Regions from separate parts of the Bacillus sp. J14TS2 genome, predicted to be linked through region 2. Evidence: riboswitches for the same ligand, from Rfam matches in the RefSeq annotation. Region 2 holds a riboswitch; the other holds the start of a gene.
What was found. Region 2 has a riboswitch for preQ1 ahead of queF (preQ(1) synthase). Riboswitches for the same ligand answer to the same signal wherever they lie in the genome.

Region 1: another riboswitch for preQ1. It lies ahead of queC (7-cyano-7-deazaguanine synthase QueC); the one in region 2 lies ahead of queF (preQ(1) synthase).

What each region holds. Positions count from the first base shown of each region.
Region 1 covers NZ_BORE01000001.1:477,416-492,548, reverse strand. Annotated here, with positions in the region: gene KI375_RS02025 (LacI family DNA-binding transcriptional regulator) at 1-868, opposite strand, end outside; gene KI375_RS02020 (carboxylesterase family protein) at 1,043-1,705, shown strand; gene KI375_RS02015 (Gfo/Idh/MocA family protein) at 1,746-2,768, shown strand; gene KI375_RS02010 (sugar phosphate isomerase/epimerase family protein) at 2,905-3,873, shown strand; gene KI375_RS02005 (ABC transporter substrate-binding protein) at 4,007-5,323, opposite strand; gene KI375_RS02000 (NAD(P)/FAD-dependent oxidoreductase) at 5,733-6,848, shown strand; gene KI375_RS01995 (glycerophosphodiester phosphodiesterase) at 7,032-7,880, shown strand; gene katA (catalase KatA) at 8,088-9,554, shown strand; gene gndA (NADP-dependent phosphogluconate dehydrogenase) at 9,849-11,264, shown strand; PreQ1 riboswitch class I at 11,415-11,461, shown strand; gene queC (7-cyano-7-deazaguanine synthase QueC) at 11,542-12,207, shown strand; gene queD (6-carboxytetrahydropterin synthase QueD) at 12,204-12,638, shown strand; gene queE (7-carboxy-7-deazaguanine synthase QueE) at 12,638-13,360, shown strand; gene uraA (uracil permease) at 13,700-14,968, opposite strand.
Region 2 covers NZ_BORE01000025.1:22,338-37,470, reverse strand. Annotated here, with positions in the region: gene KI375_RS25220 (hypothetical protein) at 1-62, shown strand, start outside; gene KI375_RS25215 (beta-class carbonic anhydrase) at 469-1,038, opposite strand; PreQ1 riboswitch class I at 1,197-1,244, shown strand; gene queF (preQ(1) synthase) at 1,372-1,869, shown strand; gene KI375_RS25205 (queuosine precursor transporter) at 1,880-2,527, shown strand; gene KI375_RS25200 (NfeD family protein) at 2,870-3,400, shown strand; gene KI375_RS25195 (flotillin lipid rafts scaffold protein FloT) at 3,415-4,980, shown strand; gene mreBH (rod-share determining protein MreBH) at 5,067-6,074, opposite strand; gene KI375_RS25185 (acyl-CoA thioesterase) at 6,710-7,225, opposite strand; gene KI375_RS25180 (aminopeptidase) at 7,273-8,505, opposite strand; gene KI375_RS25175 (RrF2 family transcriptional regulator) at 8,781-9,230, opposite strand; gene hmpA (NO-inducible flavohemoprotein) at 9,425-10,645, shown strand; gene KI375_RS25165 (DnaJ family domain-containing protein) at 10,966-11,343, shown strand; gene motA (flagellar motor stator protein MotA) at 11,690-12,484, shown strand; gene motB (flagellar motor protein MotB) at 12,477-13,262, shown strand; gene KI375_RS25150 (flavodoxin domain-containing protein) at 13,350-13,802, opposite strand; gene KI375_RS25145 (type 1 glutamine amidotransferase domain-containing protein) at 14,003-14,515, shown strand; gene KI375_RS25140 (glycerol-3-phosphate acyltransferase) at 14,784-15,133, shown strand, end outside.

The DNA.
Region 1 (15,133 bases), on a different contig from region 2:
AATTAATTGTTGTAAGAGGGGGCTGGAGATACTGAGCAACCTCTGTATTATCAAAACCAATAATTTGTATATCTTGGCCGATTTTATACGAGGTTTTTTGAAATCCTTGATAGAGACCAACGGCCATCGTATCATTGAAAGAAAAGATGGCCGTTGGTGTCATCGAATTCTCGACAATCTCGTTCACAATGTCTTTTCCAAATGATTGGCTAAAATCCCCAGAGTAGATTGTATAGTTGATCGAAGGGTGCCTTTGTAAAATATCTACGGCGGCTTGAAGTCTTTGCTGTGAGTCGAAATTTCCACTAGGTCCTGTAAGTAGAATAAGATTTAGCTGTTTGTTCTCGATTAAGTAGTTTATTGCTAATTCAGTTCCGGTTTGATTGTCAAGAAGGACAAGTTCGATATTGGGATGATGTAACTCCCGGTCAAGTACGACAATTTTATTCCCTAATTCTGCATAGCGTAAAATTTCCTCATCTGGAAAATTCCAGTCTAATATGACGGCTCCATCAATAATCCCTTCAGGAAGAAAACGATGAGATTCTTTTCCTGTACAGGCAATGAGATCGTAGCCATGTTGATTAAATGTTTTTCGCATACCTCTTAGTAAATCTCCGAAGAAAGGGCCGCCATAATCAGGCATAAATGCGCCAATAATGTTGGATGCGCGGTTTTTTAAAGTTCGAGCAGCAGCATTAGGAACATAATTTAGTTCTTTGGCAATCTCAAGTATTTTCTTACTTGTCTTTTCTGTTACCTTCGGACTTCCATTTAAAGCATAGGAGACCGTTGAAATAGATACGCCAGCCTTTTTAGCGATATCTTTAATACTTACCATACCGTTTTTCCTCCAACTCCAATGTATTCCTTGATTATACTCTATAATTTGTTTGAATATTTTACAAGTAATTTTTCGAAACGTTTCTATTCCGAAATGATAATATGTGTGGTAAAATAATCATGAAAGAGAACGGCCTGAGTTGAAAAGACTATCTCTGTAAATGATAGGGTTTTCACGAATTGGAGGTGAAGAGACGGAGTGTTAAGTGAGCATTTATTCCAAAAGGAGATTGCGGTTACAAAAGAGGTAAACTTGGCGTATATCCTCTCCCTCCCAGCGAGTTATAACGAAGAGGATCAAAAGGAATTACCACTTGTTTTATTTTTACATGGGATGGGGGAAAGAGGAAATGATTTAGAGTTGGTCAAACGTCATGGACCACTTAAGTCGACTGAAAAGCAATCATTTCCATTCATTCTTCTTGCCCCACAATGCCCATTAAAACTAAGGTATTCGACATGGGACTTGTATTTGGATGATTTGATCGCCTTAATCGATCATATTTCTACTGTTTACCGGGTAGATGCACAAAGAATCTATGTCACTGGTTTAAGTATGGGAGGATATGGAACATGGGAATTAGCGAAAAAATGTCCTGATCGTTTTGCTGCCGCCGCGCCGATATGTGGAGGCGGTTCTATAGAAGGGATTGAACGTTTGAAGGATGTACCAGTTTGGGCTTTTCATGGGGCAAAAGATGATGTAGTCCCGTTAGAAGAAAGTGAAAAAATGGTCCATGCTCTTCAGGATGTGGGGGGAAATGCAAAACTAACCGTTTATCCAGATGCGACACATGATTCTTGGACAGAGACTTATAATAATCCACATTTATATTCTTGGTTGTTAAAACAGCATAAATGATGAGGTACATCAAATATATACATAGAAAAGGAGAGTAGCTATGACCAAATTGAAGGTTGGGGTTGTTGGTTGTGGAAGTATCGCGAAATTCCGTCATCTACCAGAATACGCAATGAATGATCAAGTTGAGATTGTCGCTGTCTGTGATATCGTAGAAGAAAGAGCTAATAAGATGGCAGGGGAATATGGCGGTCAAGCTTTCACTAATTATGAAGAGATGCTTAGTGAGGTTGAACTAGATATTGTGTCCGTTTGTACGCCCAATTATTTGCATGCGCCTGTCAGTATTGCTGCATTAGAAGCGGGAAATCATGTTCTATGCGAAAAGCCAATGGCTACATCTGAACAGGAAGCTTTGGATATGATTCAAGCAGCAGAAAAGAATGGTAAGAAGCTAATGATCGGCCATAACCAACGCTTTGTGGCTTCCCATGAAAAGGCGAGAGAACTTATTGCCAACGGAGAGGTAGGGAAAATTTATAGCTTCCGCACAGCTTTTGGCCATCCAGGCCCAGAAGGATGGAGTATTGATGGGAAAGATAGTTGGTTTTTTAGAAAGGAAGAAGCATTTATTGGCGCGATGGGAGATCTCGGTGTCCATAAAACAGACCTTATGCGTTATGTATTAGGAGAAGAGTTTGTTGAAGTGGGATCTTTTGTGGAATCAGGGGCGAAAGAAGATAGTACAGTCGATGATAATGCTGTGTGTATTTTAAAATCAGAGACTGGTATTATTGGGACATTAGCTGCAAGCTGGGCTTATGGGAAAGAAGATAATGCGACGATTATCTATGGAGAAAAGGCTGTATTGCGATTAGAGGATGATCCTGAACATTCGCTAATTGTTCATCATGTTGGTGGGGAAACAGAAAATTTTGATCTCGGAAAAATCCAATCCAATGAAGAAGGCGGCCAATCTAGTACAAAGGTTATTGATCATTTTGTTAATAGTATTGTAAAGGATACGGAACCACCAGTTAATGGAGAAGAAGGCATGAAATCCTTAAAAGTTGTATTAGCAGCATTAGAATCTAGTGAAACTAAGAAAATTGTGCAAATATAGGAAGAAGCGTTAAAATGAAACTATGTTCAAACAATTAATAAAGTGTTGTTCAACAAAGAGGATACAAAGGGCGAAATTGGCATTTGTACCGCACTTTTTGAACAGCCCAATAAAGAAAGGATAGGTGACTGTAGGTATGAAACTAGGAGTGTTTACAGTACTTTTTGCAGAAAAATCTTTTGAAGAAATGCTTGATCATGTCAAGGCATCTGGTCTAGATGCGGTGGAAATTGGGACAGGTGGGTATCCTGGAAATGCGCACTGTGACATGGATGCCTTACTTGAAAGTGAGGAAAAACGGAAAGATTATTTGCATCAGGTGGAATCACGTGGTTTAACGATCAGTGCGTTCAGCTGCCATAATAACCCAATTCATCCGGATAAAGAGGTTGCAAAAGTAGCAGATGAAACGTTGAGAAAAACAATTAAATTGGCATCGTTAATGAATGTACCTGTTGTGAATACTTTTTCAGGGACAGCTGGTGATCATGAAGGGGCAAAACAACCGAATTGGCCTACAGTTGCATGGCCACCAGAACATTTGGATGTCTATAACTGGCAGTGGGAAGAAAAGCTTATTCCATATTGGAAAGAAATTGGTACTTATGCGGAAGAACATAACGTGAAAATCGGTATAGAGCTTCATGGTGGTTTCCTTGTTCACTCCCCATATACCTTATTGAAATTGAGAGAAAATACTTCTGACGCAATTGGCGCAAACCTTGATCCAAGTCATATGTGGTGGCAAGGGATTGATTCAGTGGCTGCCATCAAAATTCTTGGCGAGAAAAACGCCATTCATCATTTCCATGCAAAAGATACTTACATTGATCCAGATAATCTGAATATGCATGGTTATTTAGATATGCAACCCTATGACAAACTGCAAACAAGAGCATGGACATTCCGCTCGGTTGGCTGTGGTCATGATGTGAAAGAATGGTCTGACATGATGAGTGCTCTTCGTTTATATGGTTATGACTATGTTGTTTCAATTGAACACGAAGATCCACTTATGTCTATTGAAGAGGGATTCCAACGCGCAGTTAGCAATCTGCAATCCGTCTTAATTAGAGAACAACCTGCTGAGATGTGGTGGGCGTAATAGTAGTATAGAAAAAAGGGCGAGTAATCCCTTCTTAAAATGAAAAGCGGGCCAGACTCTTAATAAGAAAAGAGTCCGGCCCATTTTTGCGTTCGACAGTACTTGACAAAATTCGGGGCGTGCTAGGAACCTGTTATTCAGATCCCATCTGTGTTTGGACATTCGTCTCAGCTTCTTCTTGTAGAATCCTCAGGAATTCATTTATATCTTTTCCGGAATCAACAAATTCAAGTGGTGCTTCCCATAATACGTCATCAGTGTATTTTGCCTTTTTCGCAGGGCCAACAGCGTATTCATTTATAAAGAGAGATTCTAAATGTTTGCCTTGTAAATCAGGGTTGTCTACTGCAAAGTCCTCATGGATTTTCGGATCAGCTAAGATGGATTCTCCACCTTGTCTTGATCTTTCCATTTGCACTTCATCTGAAAGTAAATATTCGATCACTTCTAGCGCTTCTTTTTTATGCTCACTTGGCTCCGTAATGGCCCAAGCACGTCCATCCGGAACAGGATTTAGGCCTTCGTACCCTTCCCATACGGGGTAAGTAACAATGTCGACGTTCGGCATACCAGTCATCCATGGTCCATTTGTTTTTGCTGGTGCCATCGCAATGCTTCCTTCTTCCATTAAACTGCCCCAGTTATGCATTAAACTGCTGGGTTCTTCACTAGGGTAATTTCCAGGGATGGAAACGACATCTTGAATATACTCTAAATATCTTTTTACCGCTTCATTATTGGCAATCTCTACTTCATTTGTTTCGGGATCTACTGTATTCACACTAAACTGGGTAAAGGCATCATGTGGAAGATCTAGGTCAAGGCCTCGATATTGTACGCCACCTACTTCTCTTGTTAAGTCAATAGCAAGTTCGTATACTTCCTCCCACGTCATTCCATCTTCTGGATAGTTAACGCCAAGAATATCAAATACATCTTTATTGTAATGTAAAACCCAAGTGGGACGGTTTTCAGGAATGGCGTAAAGACCGCCTTCCAAATTAGGATCTTGATTTCTTGTATATTCTACAACAGAAGGCTCTAAGCGCTCTAATTCAAAGTTAGCTTCTTCAATTACATTGTCCATATTATAGGCCAATCCAAGATCATTTAAAGCACTAAGATGAGAGATAGATATCAAAGAAACGATATCTGGAATGTTACCTGCTACCATTTGGTTCTCTAGTGATTCTGGGTTCCCAACATCCCCCTCCATAAATTCGACTGTAATATGGGGAAATTGATCATTTACTTTATCGGCAATCGTTTCCTGAAAATACTCTTCTCCCCAAGGATGTGCCCATTTAATCGTTATTTTTTCTGATTGATTTTCTGCTTCATTCGAACTAGTATCTCCAGAATCGGATTTTTCCGTTTCGGAGCATCCAGCGATAAATAGCGACAACCCGAGAAACGCTAAAATGAATGAAAATAGCAATGTTTTCTTCAACTAGAATAACCTCCATTTATAGTAGTATTATGGTAGGACCAATAAAATTCAGCTTTAAAAGGTGGAAACGGTTTGTATACTTGATCGACAATCCCTTCCTAAAAAACGCTTTACCCGGGATAGGGTTGCCTAATCATATTCTCCATTTCTGTTGTATACATTTGGGAACAAAGGTATTATGGTAGGACCAAAAATTGTAAAAATTCCCATTGTAATCGCATGCATTCTAGAAGTCCAACTGCAGATTTCATTATTATCATATATGATTTTATGTGAATTCTGTGTGAAGGTTTTGCTCTTTTGTATAGCTCTTTTAGCTTTTCCATCCTTGTCTTTTTTCTAAAAGATCAGTCTAGTGGTATTTCATTCAAAAATAACTTAAAATAAATCCGACAAAGGGGATGTTTTTATGGCAAGGTATATGGTCATCGGTGCTGGAATTCTCGGGGCCTCTACAGCGTACCATTTAGCTAAATCGGGGGCAGACGTAACAGTCATTGATCGGAATGACAAAGGACAAGCGACACAGGCAGCAGCTGGAATTGTTTGTCCATGGTTATCCCAGCGTCGCAATCAAGCATGGTATCAGTTGGCTAAGTCTGGAGCAGCTTATTATCCTAAGCTAATGACAGAACTCGAAAATGCAGGAGAAACGAATACGGGTTATGCCCGAGTTGGCGCTCTTAGTATACATACAGATCAAAAAAAATTACAGGCAATGGAAAGAAGGACTATTGAGCGACGAAAGGATGCGCCAGAAATTGGAGATATACAGCTCTTAACATCGGAAGACGCAAAAGAGTTATTTCCCCCGCTTGCTGATGGATATGGAGCTGTGTATGTAAGTGGAGCGGCACGAGTTGATGGTGGGGCTATTCGTGATGCGTTATTACGGGCAGCGGAGAGAAATGGGGCTGCGATTGTACGAGGAGATGCCTGTTTACAGGTGAGTGGAAAGAAAATAGTTGGGGTTCGTGTAGATGAGAGGGAATTTTCGTGTAATACAGCGTTGGTGACAAATGGTGCATGGGCGAAGGAGCTATTTGAACCGCTGAACATTCAAATGAATGTTGATTTTCAAAAAGGGCAAATTATTCATATGCAGGTGAAGGATCAAAGTACAAGTGATTGGCCAGTGATTATGCCTCCGGGCGTTCATTACATCGTTCCTTTTTCCGATGGCAGAATCGCTGTAGGGGTTACGCATGAAAACAATACAGGCTTTGATGTAGCTCCTACTGTTTCGGGAATGTATGAAATTTTTGAAAAGGCTATGGACGTAGCACCTGGTCTGTCTAAAACTGACTTCCTTGATGTGAAGGTCGGATTTCGTCCTTTCACGCCCGGATTTTTACCTATCATCGGAGCGCTTCCTGATTATGAAGGGATCTATCTTGCAAACGGTCTTGGTTCAAGCGGTTTAACAGTGGGACCATATCTTGGTGCTCAGTTAGCAAAACTGGCACTAAACGAAGAGGTAGATATCTTATTAGAACAATATGCTGTGTTGAATGCACTAAACTAAGCGGATCTGGGGATGCCTCCCTAGGTTCCTATTTAAGTTCAGCTCGTGATATTACTATAGGAAAATAGGCTTGGCCGCAAGGAAATTTATTGAAGAAGTGGAGCATTTTGGCGAAAAATGTGCTATAATATAATTAGCAAACGCTTACAAAGAAGTTGTAGAACAGGGGGAGTTTTATTGAGAATGACATCAAGAGCACTTAAGGCATACATTCTTGCAATCATTGGAATTGCAAGTCTTACTCTCCTAATCGGTTTTACAGAAAAACCAAATACCAGTTTTGAATTGCAAGGAACGATAAGTGTTGCTCACCGTGGAGCTTCTGGTTATGCTCCCGAGAATACTATGGCCGCTTTTCAGAAGGCTGTTGATCATGGAATGGATTATATCGAGCTTGACATTCATTTATCAAAAGATGATCAGCTTGTCATTATTCATGATGATAAAGTAAATCGAACAACCAATGGTACTGGATATGTTCGGAATTTTACATTAGAAGAATTAAAGGAACTTGATGCGGGAAGTAAATTCAATGCTTCTTTTAAAGGGGAAAGAATTATTACGCTTGAGGAGTTATTGGATACCATGCTCCATCAAATAGGGATTATTATTGAAATTAAGGAACCAGAGGCGAATACAGGAATTGAGCAAATTCTAGCTGAACTTATTGAACAATATAATAATACGAATAATGTTATCATTCAATCTGTGAATTTCGAATCAATGAAAAAAATGCATGAATTACTTCCAAAAATTCCAGTGGCTGTCCTTGTGTCAAGAACGGAACATCCACTTTCAAGTCAACAGTTAGATGACATTGCCGATTATGCAACCTATGTGAATTATAACATTCGCTACTTGCGACAAAGAGATGTCGAGGAAATCCATAAAAGAGATAAAAAGGTGATGGCTTGGACCATTCGTGATCCAAGGAAAATGCAAAAAGCTCTGAACCTTGGGGTAGATGGAATTATAACCGATTATACAAAATGGATTGTGAATTCCCGTACGGCAGGAGAGGAAATGAATTAATTATAATCAAATAAAAAATAGAATGCACCTCCGGAGATGCATTCTATTTTTTATTTCTATCATTTTTCCAAAGGGATATACATATAATCCTAATTAGAAAGAGGAAAAACCTTAATTAAAATAATTATAATTAAGTATTGATTTTTAATTACTATCTGTTATTATATTAAATAGAGTATAATGAAAATGAATTAAAGGCGGGATAATATGAGTAATGAACGTAAAAACTTAACGACTAGTTGGGGTTCTCCCGTAGGAGATAATCAGAATTCAATGACAGCTGGGGCACGCGGTCCAGTACTAATACAAGATGTTCATTTGTTAGAAAAACTAGCACATTTTAATCGGGAAAGGATCCCTGAACGAGTGGTTCATGCGAAAGGGGCAGGGGCTCATGGTTATTTTCAAGTAACCAATGATATTTCTCAATACACAAAGGCTGATTTTCTATCAGAAGTGGGAAAAAGGACACCCATGTTTATTCGGTTCTCAACTGTAGCGGGTGAGTTGGGATCAGCTGATACTGTTCGCGATCCACGTGGTTTCGCTGTAAAATTCTATACAGAAGAAGGAAATTATGATTTAGTTGGAAATAATACACCTGTTTTTTTCATTCGTGATGCGATTAAATTTCCTGATTTTATTCATACACAAAAAAGAGATCCACAAACTCATTTGAAGAATCCAACAGCGGTTTGGGATTTCTGGTCATTATCGCCAGAGTCATTGCATCAAGTGTCAATACTTATGTCTGACCGTGGCATACCTGCAACATTCCGCCATATGAATGGCTATGGCAGCCATACTTTTAAATGGGTTAATGCGGAAGGCGAAGCCGTTTGGGTGAAATACCACTTTAAAACAGAGCAAGGTGTTAAAAACCTTGATGTGAAGTTAGCTGGAAAGTTAGCAGGGGAAAATCCGGATTATCATACCGAAGATCTGTTCAATGCCATTGAGAAAGGTGATTTTCCAAAATGGAAGCTATATGTGCAAATCATGCCAATGGAGGATGCAAACACGTATCGCTTTGATCCGTTTGATGTGACGAAGGTTTGGTCACAAAAGGATTATCCATTAATTGAAGTAGGGGAAATGGTATTAGACCGGAATCCGGAAAACTACTTTGCAGAAGTGGAGCAAGCCACCTTCTCACCAGGTACATTTGTTCCAGGAATTGAAGCGTCACCAGATAAAATGCTGCAAGGACGCTTATTTGCCTATCATGATGCTCATCGTTATCGTGTCGGGACCAACCATCAGATGTTGCCGATTAATCGAGCGAAAAATGAAGTGAATAACTATCAACGTGATGGAGCTATGAGATTTGATGCAAATGGTGGAGGATCTGTCTACTATGAACCTAATAGTCAATCAGGCCCTGCCGAAACAGCAGCCAATAAACAATCTGGATTTGCCGTATCCGGTGTCGCGGAAAGTGTTGCTTATGACCACCATGATCATTACACACAAGCTGGTGATCTTTATCGCTTGCTTACAGAGGAAGAGCGTACACGATTAGTAGATAATGTCGTAAATGCAATGAAGCCAGTGGAAAAAGAGGAGATTAAACTTCGCCAGATCCGTCATTTCTACAAAGCTGACCCAGAATATGGTACACGTGTTGCAGAAGGACTTGGTTTAGAGGTTCCGAGAGAAGAAGCATTATCTTAATGAATTGACCCTCCCATATGTATTGTCATAAAAAAGGCAAATAGAGATCGCTGATCCTCTCGTGATTCCAACAGAGAGATAATTTTGAACTAATGGTAATCTCGCATCTGATCTTGGGTGCGAGATTATTTGCTTGAATGAAAGGTAAACGATAAAATAATAAAATGTACACGTGAGAGTCTCTCACCTTGCATGTTATAGCTGAAAAATTTCGGATTTCCCCGAAATCTATGATAAAATTAGGTTAAAGTTGTATGGAAGTATATTATACATAAGGCTTAGGAGGAAAATACATTGTCAAAACAGCAAATTGGTGTCATTGGTTTGGCCGTAATGGGCAAAAACTTAGCTCTAAATATTGAAAGTCGTGGTTATTCTGTGGCTGTTTTTAATCGTAGCCCTGAAAAAACAGAGGACTTTTTGAAAAAAGAGGCTGAAGGAAAAAATGTGGTGGGTACATTTTCGGTTGAAGAGTTTGTCAATTCTTTAGAAAAGCCGAGAAAAATTTTATTGATGGTCAAAGCGGGGCCAGGAACAGACGCTACGATCGACTCATTAAAGCCTCATTTAGAAAAAGGCGATATTTTGATTGATGGCGGAAACACAAATTTTAAAGACACAATCCGTCGTAATAAAGAATTAAGTGAAGCGGGGCTGCATTTCATTGGTACAGGCGTTTCTGGAGGAGAAGAAGGAGCGTTAACTGGCCCTTCAATTATGCCAGGTGGACAAAAAGAAGCGTATGAGCTTGTGGCACCAATCCTAAAAGCCATTGCGGCGAAAGTAGATGGGGAGCCTTGTACAACCTATATTGGTGCTGACGGTGCAGGACATTATGTGAAAATGGTCCATAATGGAATCGAATATGGCGATATGCAATTAATTAGTGAAGCTTACTTTATGTTGAAGCATGTCCTTGGTTTAACCGCTGAAGAACTCCATGAGGTATTTTCTGAATGGAATAAAGGTGAGCTAGATAGTTATTTAATTGAAATTACGGCTGATATTTTTACAAAGAAAGATGAAGAAACAGGAAAACCGCTTGTCGATGTGATCTTAGATACAGCAGGGCAAAAGGGAACAGGAAAATGGACAAGCCAAGATGCGCTTGATTTAGGTGTACCTCTTCCACTGATCACCGAATCTGTCTTTGCTCGTTGTATTTCAGCTATGAAGGAAGAACGTGTAGCTGCAAGTAAAGTGCTATCCGGCCCAGATACCGTAGGATACGATGGGGATAAAGATGAACTAATTGAAGCGATTCGCAAAGCGCTTTATATGAGCAAAATCTGTTCTTATGCACAAGGATTTGCGCAAATGAGAGCAGCGGCAGAAGAATATGGCTGGGATCTGAAGTATGGGGATATTGCGATGATCTTTAGAGGCGGATGCATTATCCGCGCGCAATTCCTGCAAAAAATTAAAGAAGCATATGACCGTGATCCAGAACTTGCCAACCTGATGCTGGATCCATACTTCAAAGAGATTGTCGAAAACTATCAAGGAGCATTGAGAAAAGTGATCGCAGTTGCCGTTGAGCGTGGAATCGCGGTACCAACCTTCTCAAGTGCCATTGCCTATTATGATAGCTATCGCACAGAATCACTACCAGCTAACCTTCTACAAGCTCAACGTGATTATTTCGGTGCACACACATACCAACGTATCGATAAAGAAGGCGTCTTCCATACAGAATGGATGAGCGAGTAACAACCAAAACTATAAACAAAAGCTTAGCGCAATCGCTGGGCTTTTGTTTTTTGCCCTTTCAGGTGCTTAGCACATCTTGGAAATTCTGGAGTAATCGTTAGTGATCTAAAATATGATACACTAGAGATGTAAAATAATAACTGCATGTTTGCAGAAGAGGTTCGTAATTCCATCCCTCTATAAAAAACTAAGGAGACGAGACGATACGTTTACTTGGTGTTGTCTTTTTTTTGATGGTAATATCCGAATCTCTTCTCTAATAGTGAGGAGAATGAAAATGGATAATCGTAAGGCAGTTGTTGTATTTAGTGGTGGACAAGACAGCACGACTTGTCTATTTTGGGCATTGAAAAAATTTGAACATGTTGAGGCTGTTACGTTTCACTATGGACAACGCCATATTGAAGAGCTGGATTGTGCTAGGGAAATTTGTAAGAAACTCAATGTCCACCAACATGAACTAGATATGACGTTATTGAATCAGTTAGCGCCAAATGCATTAACAAGAGATGATATGGAAATTAAGGAAGGAGACAATGAACTTCCTTCGACCTTTGTGCCTGGGAGAAACTTGCTTTTTCTTTCCTTTGCAGCTGTTTTGGCTAAGCAAATTAATGCAAAACATATTATTACAGGAGTAAGTGAGACAGACTTTAGTGGATATCCGGATTGCCGGGATGGATTTATTAAATCGCTAAATGTGACGCTTAATTTGTCAATGGATGAGACATTCGTGATCCATACTCCACTCATGTGGAGAGATAAATCAGAGGTTTGGGAATTAAGCGACCAGTTAGAAGCTTTCGATTTTGTTAAGGAACATACGCTCACTTGTTACAATGGAATCAAAGCAAGTGGTTGTGGAGAGTGCCCTGCATGTCGGTTACGCAATCAAGGATTAGAGCAGTATGAAAAACGGAGACAAGGTGGTGCAACAACATGATACAACAAATTTATCCAGTTGTCCCGCATGCTTATGCCTATGAATTAAATAAGGATTTTCATTTTGCAGCAGCTCATTATATCCCACACGAGGATGCGGGCAAATGCCAACAGGTACACGGGCACACGTATTTTGCCAATATTACGATCGTAGGAGATGAATTAGATCATACAGGTTTTCTAGTAAATTTTAAGTTAATCAAGGATCTTATTCATAAACGATTTGATCATGAAACTCTTAATAAAGATCAGGCATTTTCCGATCAGAATGCCCTGCAATTTCCGACAACAGAAGTCGTGGCCCGCACGATCTATGAAATCGTGCAACAATATTTAGATTCACTTCCTAATCGTCCGAATTGTCTGCAAGTTTTTTTAAGGGAAACGCCCACAAGTTATTGTATTTATCGTCCTAAAAAGGAGGAGATCTAATGAAGATACCTGTTCTCGAAATTTTTGGACCGACGATTCAAGGGGAAGGAATGGTCATTGGACAAAAAACAATGTTTATCAGGACTGCAGGATGTGATTATTCGTGTTCATGGTGCGATTCAGCTTTTACATGGGATGGTTCTGAAAAGGAAAAGATTCAGATGATGGAGCCAGAGGAGATTTGGCAGGCCTTGAAAAAGCAGGGGAGTGATACCTTCAGCCATGTGACCATTTCTGGTGGAAATCCTGCATTACTGAAGCAAATGGACGAGGTAGTGGACTTACTACATGGACAAGGGATGCAAATTGCCTTAGAAACACAGGGGAGCAGATGGCAATCATGGTTTACAAAGATTGATGAACTCACCTTATCACCAAAACCGCCGAGTTCAGGAATGAAAACGAATTTTAAAACATTGGATCAAATTATTCATTCTCTGAAAAATGAGCAAAAAGGCAGTTTTAGTTTGAAAATTGTGGTGTTTGATCAACAAGATTTGGAATATGCCAGTGATCTGTATAAACGTTATCCAGATGTAACCTTCTTTTTACAGGTTGGAAATAATGATCTTTCCACCCTCGATGATCGGCAATTACTTTCCCATTTATTAGAACGCTATGAATGGCTGATAGATGAAGTGATGAAAAGCAGAGAATTAAAGAATATACGTGTATTACCCCAATTACATACGTATTTATGGGGAAATAAACGCGGTGTATAGCTTATGCAGCATGTCAATGGCTAATAGAACAAGGTCAATAGCTAATAGGAAGGTTTTAACAGCTAATAAATTGGCCTCACAGCTAATAGAGTGTGCACAAGAGCTAATAGACTTCTTCTAACGGCTAATAGCAAAAAGAAGGCGTTAAATTAGGCAAAACAGCTATCTTAGGTGCGAAATCGCCTTTGAAAAAGGCAACAGCTAATGGGTGCCGAGGTAGCTAATAGAAAGCATATAATGACGAATAGAATAACTCTAATGGCTAATAAAAATCATTCACATATTTGTAAAACAAAAACACAGAAAGAACCTAGATAGGTCCTTTCTGTGTTATCGGAGTTAATCATTTGAAAGCTTAAGCTTTTCAAGTATTTTAAAGAAGAGACTTAGGATGATGGCGACAATGGTAGCCAGCCCCATCCCTGCTAATTCAACGGTTCCTATTTTAATGGCTGCTCCACTGATTCCAATAGCAAGAACGACACAAGTTAGAATAAGGTTTTGTGAAATACTATAATCCACCTTTGATTCAACCAGCATTCTTAAACCACTCACAGCAATGATTCCGAATAGTAGTAAGGAAATCCCTCCCATAACAGGTGTTGGGATCGACATGATTAAGGCTGCTAGTTTTCCACAGAAAGAGAGAATAACAGCCAGTACTGCTGCCCCACCAATGATCCAAGTGGAATACACTTTTGTGATGGCTAAGACCCCGATATTTTCTCCATACGTCGTATTAGGAGTAGCTCCGACAAAACTGGATAGGATGGTGGAAACCCCGTTCCCGATAAAAGATCGATCAAGCCCTGGGTCTTTAATCATATCTTTTTTGACAATATTCCCTGTGACAATTAGATGTCCAATATGCTCTGGTAGCAAAACTAAGGCAGCAGGTAAAATGATCAACATATCTGCCCAGTTTATTTTCATTGAGTAAACTTCTGGTAAAGCAAACCATTTAGCTTCCCTAACAAGGGAAAAATCGACTAATCCGTAGAAAGCTGCGATCACATATCCAGATACAATGCCGAGTAAGATCGGAATAATCTTTAGAAATCCTCTTAAGGTCACCCAGTAAATAACGGTTAACCCCAAGGTTAAGAGAGAGACAGCAATCACTTTCGAATCAGGGGTGACATCTGGAGCTGTGATGAGTCCGGCCATATCAGCAGCAGTTGGAACAAGCTCCAATCCAATAACAGCAACGATGGCACCCATTGCTGCAGGTGGGAAAATGATATCGATCCATTTTGTTCCGATGAATTTAACGATAACCCCAACAATCAATAACACAATCCCAACAAGCAGGAAGCCACCAAGGGCATGGGCGTAACCATCCAACCCACTATATTTAGCTAGTACCGCACCTACTGGTGAGATAAAGGCAAAGCTTGATCCTAAGTATGCGGGAATCTTTCCTTTTGTTATAAAAATATAGATAAGCGTTCCGATTCCGTTCATTAATAAAATGATAGCTGGGTTGACTCCAAATAATAATGGTACTAATACAGTAGAACCAAACATAGCGAATAAATGCTGGAAACTTAATGGCAAGCTCTGTAAAAGCGGTAAACGTTCATCTACTTGAATTTCTCGTTGTTTCATCCGACATCTCTCCTCTTTATTATCTTGATCAAATAGCTGATAAATTATCAGTTGTCTTTTGGTTTTAGTCAAAAGAACCCCTATTTTATCCCGCATTAACGGGCAGTAATCCCCCCACTGATTGAAGGTTCACTTTACGAATACAGACTTGGCCATTAGGCTAGG
Region 2 (15,133 bases):
CCACTGATAAATCTAAGAAAAAGAAACAAGATAAAAGCAAGAAAGAGCAGGATTGTCCGTGAATATAATAGCTTTTCTGGAGCCTGATTTATCATAATCTGAAGGCAAGGCTGGGACATAACTAAAACGCTAACCTTCAATTCCGAACAATGGGTTGCCTTAGCGGATGTAGACTCCAGCGGGTGGTCGGCTAATGACGATCACGTCCTGTTGTGACCAACGCCGACTGTCAGTGCCGACGTACGAATGAGAATCAGAGGCTAAGTTCACGTCGTTCTGACGGCAGGCTCAAAGCACAATGTTCTAGTACATCCTTATACCCCGCAATGCCTTCGTGACCTACATCCTGTAGGCCTGGGGAAGCTTACAGCCGCCAGCGGAAAGAGAAGTAAGTTTCCGGGCGGCGTATAGCACCTAGTAGTTCGGTTTGTTTTTACACTTTTGTCTCAGCCTTGTCTTCTCTTTTTGTTATTTAGTATGTTCATACCCATCCACAACGACATCCAATTTTCCAGTTTCTGGGTCAATCACAAGTCCATGAATGGGAACATCTTTGACCATCAGAGGATGATTACGGATCATATCCACACTATGTGTGACACTTTCTTCAACACTGTCAAACCCTTGTAGCCACTGATTTAAATCAATTCCCGAATGTGTAACAATATCAAGTGTTTCTTGAGTAATTCCACGTTCTTTCATATCATGAATCATTTTCTTGGAATCTAGAGCACTCATGCCACAATCGTGGTGGCCGATGACACAAACTTCTTCCGCCTGTAATTCATAGACAGCAACGAGTAGACTTCTCATAATACTTCCAAAAGGATGTGTCAAAATCGCTCCAGCATTTTTAACGACTTTTGCATCCCCATTTTTCATATTCATTGCTTTATGAAGCAATTCAATAAGTCGCGTATCCATGCAAGTAAAGATTACCATTTTCTTATCTGGAAACTTTGTGGTAGAAAAGTTTTCATATAGTTTTTCCTCTGTAAATTGTTGATTGTATTCGAGTATTTCTGATAGTAATGTCAATTTTCTTCACCCTTTCTATCACTATTTTATAGAAGTTTATTTGAAAAAAAAAGTATAAACGATTTTGAAAAAATTTTTAGCAACTTTATTCTAGAAAATTGGTATTGACGAAAAGCAAGAGAAGGCGGTAAGATAGGGAAGGAATTAAATAGCCCTGATTGGGAGAGGTTCATAGCGATTAACCCTCTATAAAAAACTATGGATGAATCGAAATTCAAGCCATATCCGTCGCGATATGGCTTTTTTTGAGCCATGTGATGGAACTCAGGACGTCAGGCCACGACTGTTTATCCATACGGCGGCTTGCATTTTTCATAAAAAGGAGGCTTTTTTATGGCTGGAAGAGATGAAGAAACATTACAGGATTTATCGTTATTAGGGAATCAAAAAACAAAGTACCTGGACCAATACTCACCAGAAGTATTAGAACCGATCGATAATTTACATTCAGGAAGAGATTATTTTGTCAAGTTCAACTGTCCAGAATTTACATCACTATGTCCGAAAACGGGACAACCTGACTTTGCAACGATTTATATTAGCTACATTCCTGATAAGAAGATTGTCGAAAGTAAATCGCTGAAACTCTATTTATTTAGTTTTCGTAATCATGGTGATTTTCACGAGGATTGTGTTAATACGATTATGGACGATTTAATTAAAGTATTAGCTCCACGTTATGTGGAAGTATGGGGGAAATTTACTCCACGTGGTGGATTATCCATTGATCCATATTGTAACTTTGGTAAACCAGGGACAAAATATGAGCAAATGGCCGAGCACCGTCTAATGAATCATGATATGTACCCTGAAAAAGTGGATAATCGTTAGGGGGAGCACGATGCTTTTATATTTGAATGGCGCCTATGTTGGATTATTGATCTTATCCAATATTTTGGCGGTAAAATTATTTAGTCTCGGTAGTTGGGCTGTTCTGCCAGCTGCTGTGATTATTTATGTTTTTACCTATCCTATCACAGACACGATTACAGAAGTGTACGGAAAGGAAGCAGCACGAAAAACGGTTATGGCTGGACTCTTTACACAAATTGCCGCTGTGATTTTTATCTATATTACAATAAAATTACCAGCGGCTCCCTATTATGAGCATCAACCCGAGTTTGCGACGATTTTCTCCGCAAGTTTTCGTGTGACCATTGCGAGTTTGCTATCCTTTTTAGTCAGTCAAAATTTGGATGTTACGATTTTCCATCGTTTAAAGCAACGGCATGGCAAAGGGAAGCTATGGATTCGCAATAATGTTTCCACAATGGTGGGGCAACTAGCAGATACGATCATTTTCGTAACGATTGCCTTTTTTGGTACCATGCCATTTCTAGCTTTGCTTGGCCTAATTGCGACCCAGTATGTCTTTAAGTTTTTTGTCGCGATTCTTGATACACCATTTGTATATTTAGGCGTTAAAGTGTGTAGAGGGATTGAACGAAGAAGCCAACATAAAAGTGAACCCCATCTTATTCAAGAGTAATACAAAAAAGAACGGTGGTTGGGACATAAATAAAATGTTAATCACCAAAGACAAACAATGTATTATGCGCCATATTTGCTCGTTTTTTTCTTTGGTGAAAACATTATTGTCTCAGCCTCATGATAACGATTCTATGTAGCCTCATGTCTCTTATCTATACATAAAATGTTTATTTATTCATATCATTAGAGGGGGGCATCTAGAAAAAGAAAATTTTTTTTAAAAAAAGATTAAATTTTGAAACCAATTTACTTACTTACCCGTATAACTTAGTACATAATAGATAGATAGGTGGTGTATTCGTAAGTTAACATCTAAAGCAATATGAAAAGAGTGATGACGATGACAGTATTTGGTTATCCGATTGAAACGATTTATCTTATTTTGCTTGTTGCTTCTGGAGTCTTAACGCTTTTATATTTGTTTTTTGGCGATATCTTTGATGGTGCCGATGAGGTCATTCCCTTTTTAAATCCTGTTCTGATCTTAGCGTTTATTACCTTTTTTTCAGCAGGAGGGTTTATTCTTGAAAAAGCGACCTCATTAAATTCTTATATGATTATCGTAATTGCTGCCTTTATATCGCTGTTATTGGACGTACTTCTCAATGTGTTTGTGTTAGTCCCTATGAAATCAGCTGAACAATCATTAAGCTACACGGAAAAGTCGCTGGAAGGTCGAGTTGGAAAAATCATCGTCTCGATTCCGACTGAAGGCTTTGGAGAAGTAGTGATTGAAAGCTATAGTGGGATGATCTCTAAGCCTGCAGCAAGCTATGAAAGTACCAACATAGCAGAAGGAGCGGAAGTGTTAGTAATTGAAGTAAAAAATGGTGTATTATATGTAGTCCCTTATCAACCAAGCTTTAAATAAAAGGAGGAAAATGCATGCCAGCAGATCTAAATATAGGAATTTGGGTTGTTATAGCGATTGTGGTATTTATTTTAATTGCCCTACTTGGAATCTTTATTACAAAATATCGTACTGCAGGACCAGATGAAGCACTAATCGTAACTGGAAGTTATTTAGGTGGAAAAAATGTACACACAGATGAATCAGGAAATAAAATTAAAATTATCCGTGGTGGGGGTACATTCGTATTACCTGTGTTCCAACAAGCGGAACCATTAAGTTTACTATCTAGTAAGCTAGAGGTAACGACCCCCGAAGTATACACTGAACAAGGTGTTCCAGTTATGGCCGATGGAACAGCAATTATTAAAATTGGTGGATCGATTGGTGAGATTGCAACAGCAGCAGAACAATTTCTTGGCAAATCAAAAGAAGATCGAGAAAATGAAGCCAAAGAAGTGTTGGAAGGGCATCTGCGCTCTATTCTTGGCTCCATGACAGTTGAAGAAATTTACAAAAATCGTGATAAGTTTTCTCAAGAAGTACAACGAGTAGCTTCTCAAGATCTAGCGAAAATGGGACTTGTGATCGTATCGTTTACTATTAAAGAAGTTCGTGATAAAAATGGCTATCTCGAATCTCTAGGGAAACCGCGGATTGCGCAAGTGAAACGTGATGCAGATATCGCAACAGCGGAAGCCGATAAAGAAACACGAATTAAACGTGCGGAAGCAACAAAAGATGCAAAACGTTCAGAGTTAGAGCGAGCAACTGAAATCGCCGAAGCCGAGAAAGTAAATCAGATGAAAATGGCGGAATATCGTCGTGATCAAGATAAAGCACGAGCCAGTGCGGACCAAGCATATGATCTTGAAACGGCTCGCTCCAAGCAAGAAGTAACCGAACAAGAAATGCAGATTAAAATTATTGAACGTCAAAAGCAAATTGAACTGGAAGAAAAAGAAATTCTACGTCGTGAGCGTCAATACGATTCCGAGGTTAAAAAGAAAGCCGATGCGGATCGTTATGCGGTTGAACAGGCTGCTAATGCTGAAAAGCTGAAGCAAATGACCGAAGCGGATGCCCATCAATATCGTGTTGAAGCTACTGCCAAGGCAGATGCTGAACGCGTGCGCTTGGATGGTCAAGCGAAAGCAGATGCTCAAAGAGCACAAGGGGAATCTGAAGCAGAGGTTATTCGCCTTAAAGGTGTTGCTGAAGCGGAAGCTAAACGTAAAGTGGCTGAAGCGTTCGATCAATTTGGTCAGGCAGCCATTCTCGATATGGTCTTGAAGATGCTTCCTGAATATGCCAAAGAAGTATCGGCACCACTTAGCAATATTGATAAGATCACTGTTGTGGATACTGGTTCCAATGGCGAAAACAGCGGTGCCAATAAGGTGACAGGCTATGCGACAAATCTTATGTCAACAATGCAAGAATCTTTAAAAGCATCCGCAGGGATTGATGTAAAAGAACTATTAACAAACCTGTCTGGTAAAGGGAATGTTCGTGAGAGTATCGATGGACTAACCCAAGAAATGCGTGAAAGCAATCAAAGTGATGAAAATAAAGATGTCAATAACGAAGAAGAAAAATAAAACTCTTGGGAGGATGTCCTCCCAAGAGTTTTTTGACTAGATCAGAACTGGAAATTTCACTCTTATGCTAGTAATCTAAGTCTCTATTATTTTCGAGCAGGTGTTAATTTATGAATGAATTTCAGGGCCTGTCCGGTACCAATGGCCACAGACTCCAATGGATGTGGAGCAAGATGGACAGGGACGATAATTTCTTTCCCAAGCCACTCTTGAATCCCGTTTAATAAGGCGCCTCCACCAGTTAAAATAATCCCTCTCTCGACAATATCACCACTTAGTTCCGCAGGCGATTCTTCTAATGTTGCACGTATCGCCTCTAAAATATTTAACAATGATTCTTTTAAAGCTGCTTGAATTTCGTAGGAACTAAGATTGACTGTTTTTGGAAGGCCAGTGACTAAATCTCTTCCGCGGATATCCATGTTTTTTTCCTCATGTTCAACCAATGCATAGCCAATTTCCATTTTGATTGTTTCTGCTGAAAATTCACCGATTAATAAATTGTACTTTTTCCGAATATGTTGGATGATACTCTCATCAAATAGATCTCCACCAACGCGAATCGTATGGCAAGTCACAACACCACCGTAAGAAATAATCGCTACTTCGGTTGTGCCACCACCTATATCAACAATGACATTGGCAATCGGCTCCTCTACTGGAAGACCTGCGCCAATCGCTGCTGCTACTGGTTCTTCAATTAAATGGACATTTTTAGCACCACAAGATCGAACTGCATCTTGAATCGCTCTCCGTTCAACAGAGGTGGCTCCTGATGGAGTACAAACAACGACATCCGGTTTTCTTAATGAAAAACCAAGTGATTTTCCAGCCTTTTTAATAATGGCTTTTAACAATTGACTTGTAATATCAAAATCAGCAATCACTCCATCTTGTAATGGTCTGACAGCTACAATATTTCCTGGTGTTTTTCCAATCATACTTTTTGCTTCTGTTCCAACCGCTAATACTTGTTTGGTTTGTGTATTGATGGCTACAACAGAAGGTTCATTTAAAACAATCCCTTTATCTTTTGTATAAACAAGGACATTCGCTGTCCCAAGATCAATTCCAATTTCTGCATTCCCAAACATATTCATTCATCCTTTATCCATTAAATTTGTATATGCTTTTTCAGTTGTTTATAAAGGTTCACCAAATATAGTATAAAGAATAATTTCCCGAAAAACAGGTGGGAGAAATTGGAAGAATTTGTTATGTTACAAAGGAAGAAGAAAGAAACCTAGAGAATACAAGCAAAAGCAGAGATATGCTTGTTTCCTTGTTAAGAAAATTTAACGCGTCTGTAAAAATGTTACAAAAAAGGAAGCTCTTTAATAACAAAGCTTCCTTCTTTAGTCGGGCTTATTTGGTAACGAAGTGATAGAAACTCCTACTTGTTGAAGTTTTTTTATAGAGGATGTTCAAAAAGTCCGGTAAAAATGACACTTCGAGATAAAGGATCTTCGACTAAGTACCGACACGTCCTGTGTCGAACGTCGAAGTCACCACCTCCTGTGGAAGCTCGTTGGCTTGTTTCTTCGCTCCTCGGAAAAGAATACCACTTTTCCCTCGTGCGATGCAGACTCTGGGAAGCTTTCCTTGTGCTCATGTATCAGGGGCCGCCTCAAACTTTCGACGTCCAGGATGTACTAGTGTCGGTGTTGCTGACAGGACGTCAGCGTAGTCGCCGACTTGGTCCTTTTTATCCTCCTTTTTGAACACGCACTTATATGAAATTGTTCGAGAAAAAGGTGACTAAATCTTTACTCTCTTGCTTTCTGGACTTCCGGTGAGCCGCCCTGCGACTTGCTGTTTGATGAAGCCATTTTTCTTCGTCTGTTTCTGGATAAACTTCGGGAGTTGCGGTAGGTTTTCCATCTGCTCCTAATGCGACAAAGGTTAGAAATGACAGAGCGGCAACCGATTTTTCCCCGGTAAGTAATTGTTCCGCAATTACCTTTACAAATACCTCCATTGAGCTATAACCCGTCCATGTGACAATTGCTTCTAAGGTCACAGAATCCCCAATTTTAATCGGTTTAATAAAGTCAACTGAATCCGTTGAAGCCGTTACAACAGGCCTTCTCGCTAACTTAATTGCTGCGATAGAAGCGACATCATCGATATAAGCCATTAATTTGCCCCCAAATAAAGTTCCAAGATGATTGGCGTCAGGTGGGAAGACGTGGCTCGTTTTAATTGTCAATGTTTCTTTCATCGGCTTTTTCTTAGCTTGTTCCATTTATTCTACAACTCCCATTCTGAAAGCTTCTCAGAAGCCAGTTATTACTAAAATGCCCATTCCCCATTACGGAATACAGGTTCAACTTTCCCGTCTGTTGTAATGCCATCTATGTCCATTTCAGCGGAGCCTACCATAAAGTCGACATGTGTAATACTGGAATTTAGGCCGTTTTCTGCCAGTTCTTCTTGGGACATTTCTTTCCCACCTTCGATACAAAAGGCGTACGCACTCCCGATGGCTAAATGGTTGGAGGCATTTTCATCAAATAGAGTATTGTAGAATAAGATGTTCGCTTGAGAAATGGGAGAACTGTGTGGGACAAGGGCTACTTCTCCAAGATAGTGAGAACCTTCATCGGTTTCGACTAATTGTTTTAAAATATCTGCACCTTCTTTTGCTTTTGTCTCGATAATCCGTCCATTTTCAAAAGTGACAGTAAACTCATCAATAATATTTCCGGCAAAGCTTAGCGGTTTTGTGCTAGAAATATAACCGTTCACACCTTCTTTTTGTGGGACTGTAAAAACTTCTTCTGTCGGCATATTGGCCATAAATTCGTGCCCGCTTTGATTCAAGCTGCCAGCACCAGCCCAAAGATGCTTTTCAGGCAATTCAATCGTTAAATCTGTTCCAGGTGCTTTATAATGTAGTTTCTTATAATGCTTCTGATTGAGATAGTCAACTTTTTCATGCAATGTTTCATCATGCTTTTTCCATACCGTAACAGGATCTACTGTATCTACTCGTGTCGCTTTAAAAATCGCTTCCCAAAGCAGTTGAACCTGCTCCTCTGAAGCGGAATCAGAGAAGACTTTTGCTGCCCAATCTTTGGAAGGAGCGGCAATTACAGTCCAACTGACTTTATCTGATTGAATATATTGGCGGTACTTCTCCATTGCTTTCCCTGCAGCCTTTTGGAAATTGGCAATTCTTGAGGAATCGACCCCTTTTAAAAGATCTGGGCTAGAGGAGACCACGGACATAAAAGCTGCCCCTTTTTCTGCAAGTTCTTCAACCTCTTTAGCCCGCCACATTGGATATTCTTGGAAAGCTTCGTCAGGAGCTAAATCATATTTCAATCTGGAAATTGTATCATCACTCCAGTTTACAATGACGTTTTTCGCACCTGTTTCATAAGCCTTTTTAACAACAAGACGAATAAATTCTGCCGTCTCAATTGCTGCATTGATTACAAGTGTTTGTCCTTTTTGAACATTCACTCCTACCTGGACAGCTAATGCTGCGTATTTCTCTAGGTTTTCTTGAAAATTTGGCATAATTATTCTCCTTTATAATATGTAGTCTATCTCTATTATACTTTAGCAATGAAAGAAAATATATCCAACTCATGTTAGCAGCTTACATTAGGATTTGAGTACTAAAATACCTGCACTCGAAAGAAAAACATTAAACTGGTCACATAGCAAGCTCCATAGAGTTTGGAATCTTTAAGAACACGTAAAAGCGATCGCATAGAACGACCTATAGAACCCTAAATGAAAAGAAAACAACAAAATTAGTCACATAGGATTTGTGGTGGGAGCTCTTTTTATTAAGATTTGGGCTGGTTGATTCCAAGCAGGGTACGATAGCGATCCGGTTGCACAACAATATCTGCTAAAGTATATTCATCCAACACTTGCAAATATGCCAGCAAAGCTTTGTTTAGTGCATGTTTCAAACCACAGATCGGCGAGATTGCACAAGAATGATTGCCTTTTTCAAAACAAGGAACTAGTTTAAAATCGTCTTCTGTTTTTCGAACAAGTGCCCCGATATTAATGTCTTCGGGAGGAAGAGCCAATTTAATCCCGCCTCCACGTCCTCGAATGGTTGTGATAATCCCTAGCTTTCCAAGTTCATGAATGACTTTCATTAAATGGTTTTTTGATATATCGTAAGCCTCTGCAATTTCAGAGATTGTAGAAAGTTGATCTTGTTCTTTAGCCGTTATATAAATTAACACGCGTAAGGCATAGTCTGTATAATTCGTTAATCTCATAATCATCACCTATCACGTATTATACAGTGATTCAGCTTCTAGGTAAAAGCGAGAGGGTCCCTTTGTTCATTATTGAACATTTCAAGACGGTTTTGTGACAGTTCTTTTAAACATGTATTTAAAATATTGCTTTAAAAAATAGATTATTATACAGTAAACATATATTTAAAATACATGTTAAAAGGGGTATTCAAATGACACTTTCACAAAAAACGATCGATATTGTTAAATCAACGGCTCCTGTATTGGAAACGCAAGGGGTGAACATTACCTCGGTATTCTATAAAAACATGTTCACCCATCATCCAGAACTATTAAATATATTTAATCATGCGAACCAATCTCAAGGCCGTCAACAGACGGCATTAGCTAATATGGTCTATGCAGCAGCAAAGAATATTGATCAACTTGAAATGATTCTACCCGCTGTTCAACAGGTTGCTTTTAAGCATAGAAGCTTGGGAGTGAAACCTGAACATTATCCAATTGTCGGAAAACATCTATTATTAGCGATTAAAGAAGTGCTTGGCGAAGCAGCTACAGATGAAGTGATCGAGGCATGGGGAGAAGCCTATGGTGTTATTGCACAAGCTTTCATTGGATTAGAGGAAGAGCTATATGAAGAAGCTGAAAAGCAATCAGGAGGGTGGAAGGATTTTAAGTCCTTCAAGGTAATCGATAAAGTCCAAGAGAGTGAAGTGATCACATCATTTTATCTTCAGCCAATTGATGAAAAACCTGTCCCAACCTATAAACCAGGACAATATATTACAGTTCGAGTTCAAATACCCGGAGAGAAATACACGCTAAATCGCCAATACAGTCTTTCAAGTGCCCCAAGTAAAAAATATTTCAGAATTTCCGTTAAAAAGGAAAAGGACTTTGAGCCGAATGGAAAGGTATCGAATTATCTCCATGATCATGTTGTGGTAGGAGATCAAGTTGAAGTCAGTGCACCAGCAGGTGATTTTCATTTAGTGGAAGAAGAAACAGCACCCATTGCACTCATAAGTGGAGGAGTTGGCCTTACACCAATGATGAGCATGCTTGATACTTTAGTACAAACCAATACAGTCCGAATGGTCACATTTATTCACTCAGCGAGAACTGAAGAAGTTCATGCATTTGCCAAAGAAGCCGCAAATCTTGTCGAACAATTGAATAATGGTGCTTATTATTATGGGTATGAAAAACCGATCGATCAAAATGGAGATCATCATTTCACGGGTTATATAACGGAAGAGTTTTTGCAAGATAAAATAGCCGAGAATACAGTTTGTTACGTGTGTGGGCCAGTTCCATTTTTAAAAAATGTCGTCAACATGCTTGCACATTTAGGAATACCTAAAGGAAATATACGTTTTGAATTTTTTGGTCCTGCAATGCAAATTACGAAAGAAACAACGCCCGCTTAAAAATATGCAGAGGCTGTCCAATAAGTCTTCAACAACGAAAGAAATGAATGAATTTTCCTCCTTCTTTGTTTGTGAATGAACACTAAGAAAATCGTCAAAAACGGTGACACACCTGCAGGAATACCATCAGCTGAAGACCCCGGTGAGCGAGGAGGCTGAAGCGATGCCTGCGGTAAGGGAGCCTTTTTGGCGATTTTCGATCTTTAAGAACGCTTCTTTTTGAGTAATGCTCTTTTTAAAAAATCGCCATAATCTGTCTTTCGTTTTGATGAAGTGAAAGGGTATACTTAGAGTAAAGAATCGGTAGGGAGGCGTGGAAAATGGATCGTTTTGAACGAATGACAGAGGAAAAAATTCGTAAGGCTTACGAAGAAGGAGCATTTGACCATTTACCTGGGGCTGGCAAACCATTGCCACCTGATTCATTGCAGGGGATTCCAGATGATCTGAAAATGGCCTATCGAATGATGAAAAACGCTGGCTTTTCCCCTGATGAAATGAATGTTAAGAAAGAGATCATGTCAATAGAGGATTTAATTCGTCATTCCGAAGACAAGATGGAAAAAGATGAGTTAAAAAAGGAGCTAAATCAGAAGTTAGCGGAGTACAATCGCCTTATGTCGAAAAAGCGGATGAAAACCAATTCAAGTGTGTTCAGAAAATATCAAGATCAAATAGAAGATAAATTTTTAAGATAATCCATAGACATAAAGTGAAACTTCATTCAGTGGGGGTTTTTTCATCCCCTACTGAGTGTTTAAGGATCAAAGGCTAAATTCGCAACATCCTGTTGGCAGACTCAAACGCGACGTCCTGTCGCTTCGTCTGCACTAGTACATCCTATACGTTGCAACGCCTTTGTGACCTGCGTCGTGCCGGCCTGAACCAATCGGGGATTTACTGCAATTCTCGTTCTCACCTCGAATTCTTGAAGTGGGGGTCTTACTGCCAGTTAATTCGGGATAAAATGGAAAAAAGATTCAATAATGTAAAATGTTGTCGATATATACAGTAAGACATTTATGAAAGTTTAGGGTGAAACAGATGGATAAGACAACACTTATTGGTTTGATAATGGGAATTCTCGCTGTTGGAGTTGGGATGGTTATGAAAGGTGTTAGCCTAGCGGCCCTGCTCAATCCAGCAGCCATTTTAATTATCATTGTAGGCACGGCGGCGAGTGTGGTGATCGCATTCCCTACTTCCGAAATTAAACGAGTGCCAAAATTAATAGCGGTTATTTTTAAGGAAAAGAAAGACTACCAACCAAAGGATGTCATTATGGAATTCTCTGAACTTGCTCAATTAGCAAGAAAAGAAGGACTCCTAGCGTTGGAAGCGAAGCTTGATGATGTTAAGGATCCCTTTATGAGAAGCGGATTAAATTTAGCTGTGGACGGACAAAATGCGGATTACATAAGAGATGTCTTGAACGAAGAAATTGATGCAATGGAAGAAAGACATCAATCAGGCGCGCAAATTTTCTCTCAAGCTGGTACATATGCCCCGACTCTAGGCGTACTTGGAGCGGTGATTGGATTGATTGCCGCATTGGGGAATATGGACAATACGGAGGAATTGGGAAGAGCGATTTCAGCCGCATTTATTGCGACGATGCTGGGGATTTTCACAGGCTATGTACTATGGCATCCATTTGCAAACAAGTTAAAAAGAAAATCTCAAGAAGAAATTCGTTTAAAGGGTATGATGGTTGAGGGAATTTTATCGATTCTTGAGGGAGAAGCTCCACGTATTATTGAACAAAAATTGTCCTCTTATCTTCCTGCTTCTGAACGGCGAGAAATATTAGAGGAAAGCGGTGAGATGCAAAATGTCTAGACGTAGACGGAAAAAAAGGGAAGAAGAGCAAGAGGTAAATGAATCTTGGCTTTTACCGTATTCCGATTTAATGACATTGCTTTTGGCACTCTTTATCGTTTTGTTCTCGACAAGTAGTGTGGATGCACAGAAATTCCAACAAATGTCCCAAGTATTTAATGGCATTTTTCTTGGTGGGACGGGACCAATTGACTATCAAAACCCAGTTGAAAATGATGACCATAGTAAAGATGGCACGGATGCAGGAGCGGCATCCGAACAGGAAATAGAGCAACAAAAGCAAGAGCCCATTCTCGATTTAGAGGAGCAAAAAGAGTTAGAACAAATTCAAGCAAGAATCAATTCATACATTAAAGAAAATGAGTTTAATAATAAGTTTGCTACCTCGTTAACAGGGGAAGGTTTGTTACTGACAATTCGAGATAATGTTTTGTTTGAGTCTGGAAAGGCTGAAGTGCGAGAGAAAGATAAAACGACTGCAAGAGAGTTGGCAAAGTTTTTAGAAATGGATCCACCACGTAATATAATTATTAGTGGTCATACGGACAATATTCCCATTCGCAATGCGAACTTCGAGTCGAATTGGGAGCTAAGCGTGATGCGGGCAATTAATTTTATGAAGATTCTCTTGGATGATAAAGAGCTCGATCCTAGATGGTTTAGTGCTAAAGGCTTTGGCGAGTTTCAACCAGTGGGAGATAATGGTACGGATGTTGGGAGAGCCCAAAATAGACGAGTTGAAGTACTTATTCTACCTAGAACGAAATCAGAGGAATAAAGATAATTTCTAACAGATTAGAAATTGGCTAGTAATATAAAAGCATCGTGTGACGGTTATTCAATTTAACCCATACGATGCTTTTTTTTATTTTAAAAGAGAGTGACTAAAATGCTGGGCAAATTGTTTAGCAGAGACAAGATCTGTATCCTCAGGAAATAGGTCAATAAGGAAATTTGGAAGAATCACATTAGCTCCTAATTCGGATAATTTCTGTGAAAAGAGTGTGAGCGCTGCTCCAAAGGTGTTCGTATAATAGGAATCACCAGATCCAAAAACAGCGGCTGCTTTACCAGTTAAATTTTCACCATCGAGTTCCTCATAAAAATCCATAAATTCATCTGGAACTACCCCGCCGTCCCAAGTATAGGTTCCAATTAAAATACCGTCATATGCTTGTAATTCAGCAGGGGTGGCATCAAATGAATCTTTAACCGTGAAATCAATTTCATTATTCTGTTTTAACTCCTCGATGATCACCTCAGCGATTGCTTCGGTGCTCCCTGTTGAGCTAGTATATATCAATATAACCTTTTTCATAAACTTCACTCTTTCTAAGAAAGTAGAACGCAAAATCAAAAGACGGATCGAGAAATGATGTTTGTATTCCTTTCTATTTATTTTAGCAGATCTGCGCCTTTTAAATCATGACAAACAGGTGAAAAAGAAGGATACGTTTGAATCTAGTTGATTCGGGAATGATACAAGTGAAGTTATCTTTTCTGAAGGAGTTGGTAGAAATGGGAAAGAAAATAGCAACAGTGATAACGAATATGTTTGAGGACTCGGAATATACAAAGCCGGCTGACGCTTTTAAAGAAGCTGGACATGAAGTGATAACAATTGAAAAGGAAGCAGGTAAAACAGTAGACGGTAAAAACAAACAAGCAGAAGTAACAATCGATAAAGGGATTGATGAAGTAAACCCAGACGACTTTGATGCTTTATTTATACCTGGAGGCTTTTCACCTGATCAGCTAAGAGCAGATGAACGTTTTGTTACATTTGCGAAAGCCTTTATGGATGATAAAAAGCCTGTATTTGCGATCTGCCATGGGCCACAGCTATTAATTACAGCGAAATCGCTTGATGGACGTGGCGCAACAGGGTATGTGTCAATCAAGGTGGATCTTGAGAATGCCGGTGTTCACTTCCAGGATAAAGAGGTTGTGGTTTGTTCAGACCAACTCGTAACAAGCCGTACACCAGACGATATTCCTGCATTCGTCCGTGAATCACTAAAATTACTGTAAGCTTGACGATGATAGAAAGATGCGAGGCCTTTTTTGGCTCTCGCATCTTTTTTTTCGTGAGAAACTCGCAGGCGGCATGGCTAGGCTGCACGTCCAAGCAGCGGAAATCAAGGGTGGATTTGATCGCAAGCGTTGTTATATATTAAATAGGCTGTTTTTTGGCAAAAACAAATTATGAATTTCAACCGGACATGTGAAAAATCTAAATCTTATGATAGGATCGACTGGAATTTCGTGGTATGATGAAAAAAAAGAACGGACTCTGCTTATGAATGAATTATTATTATTTGTATTTGCCTACTTATTAGGGAATGTCTTAACGGGACAAATTATCGCGAAATTCTTTTACGGAAAAAAACTTCATATAGAGGGAAGCGGGAACGTTGGAGCGAGAAATGCTGGCAGGGTTTTTGGGAAAACTGCATTTGTGCTGACTTTTCTTGGAGATGCCGGAAAAGGGGGAATCGTGATACTCGTGAGTCGCTATTTTGACTTTTCCCCAAGTGTTCAGCTTGCGGCCTTATTGTTTGTTGTGGGAGGTCATATTTTTCCGATTCTATTCCGTTTCAATGGAGGGAAAGGAGCGTCCACCTTTATTGGCGGATTTCTAACCTTTCA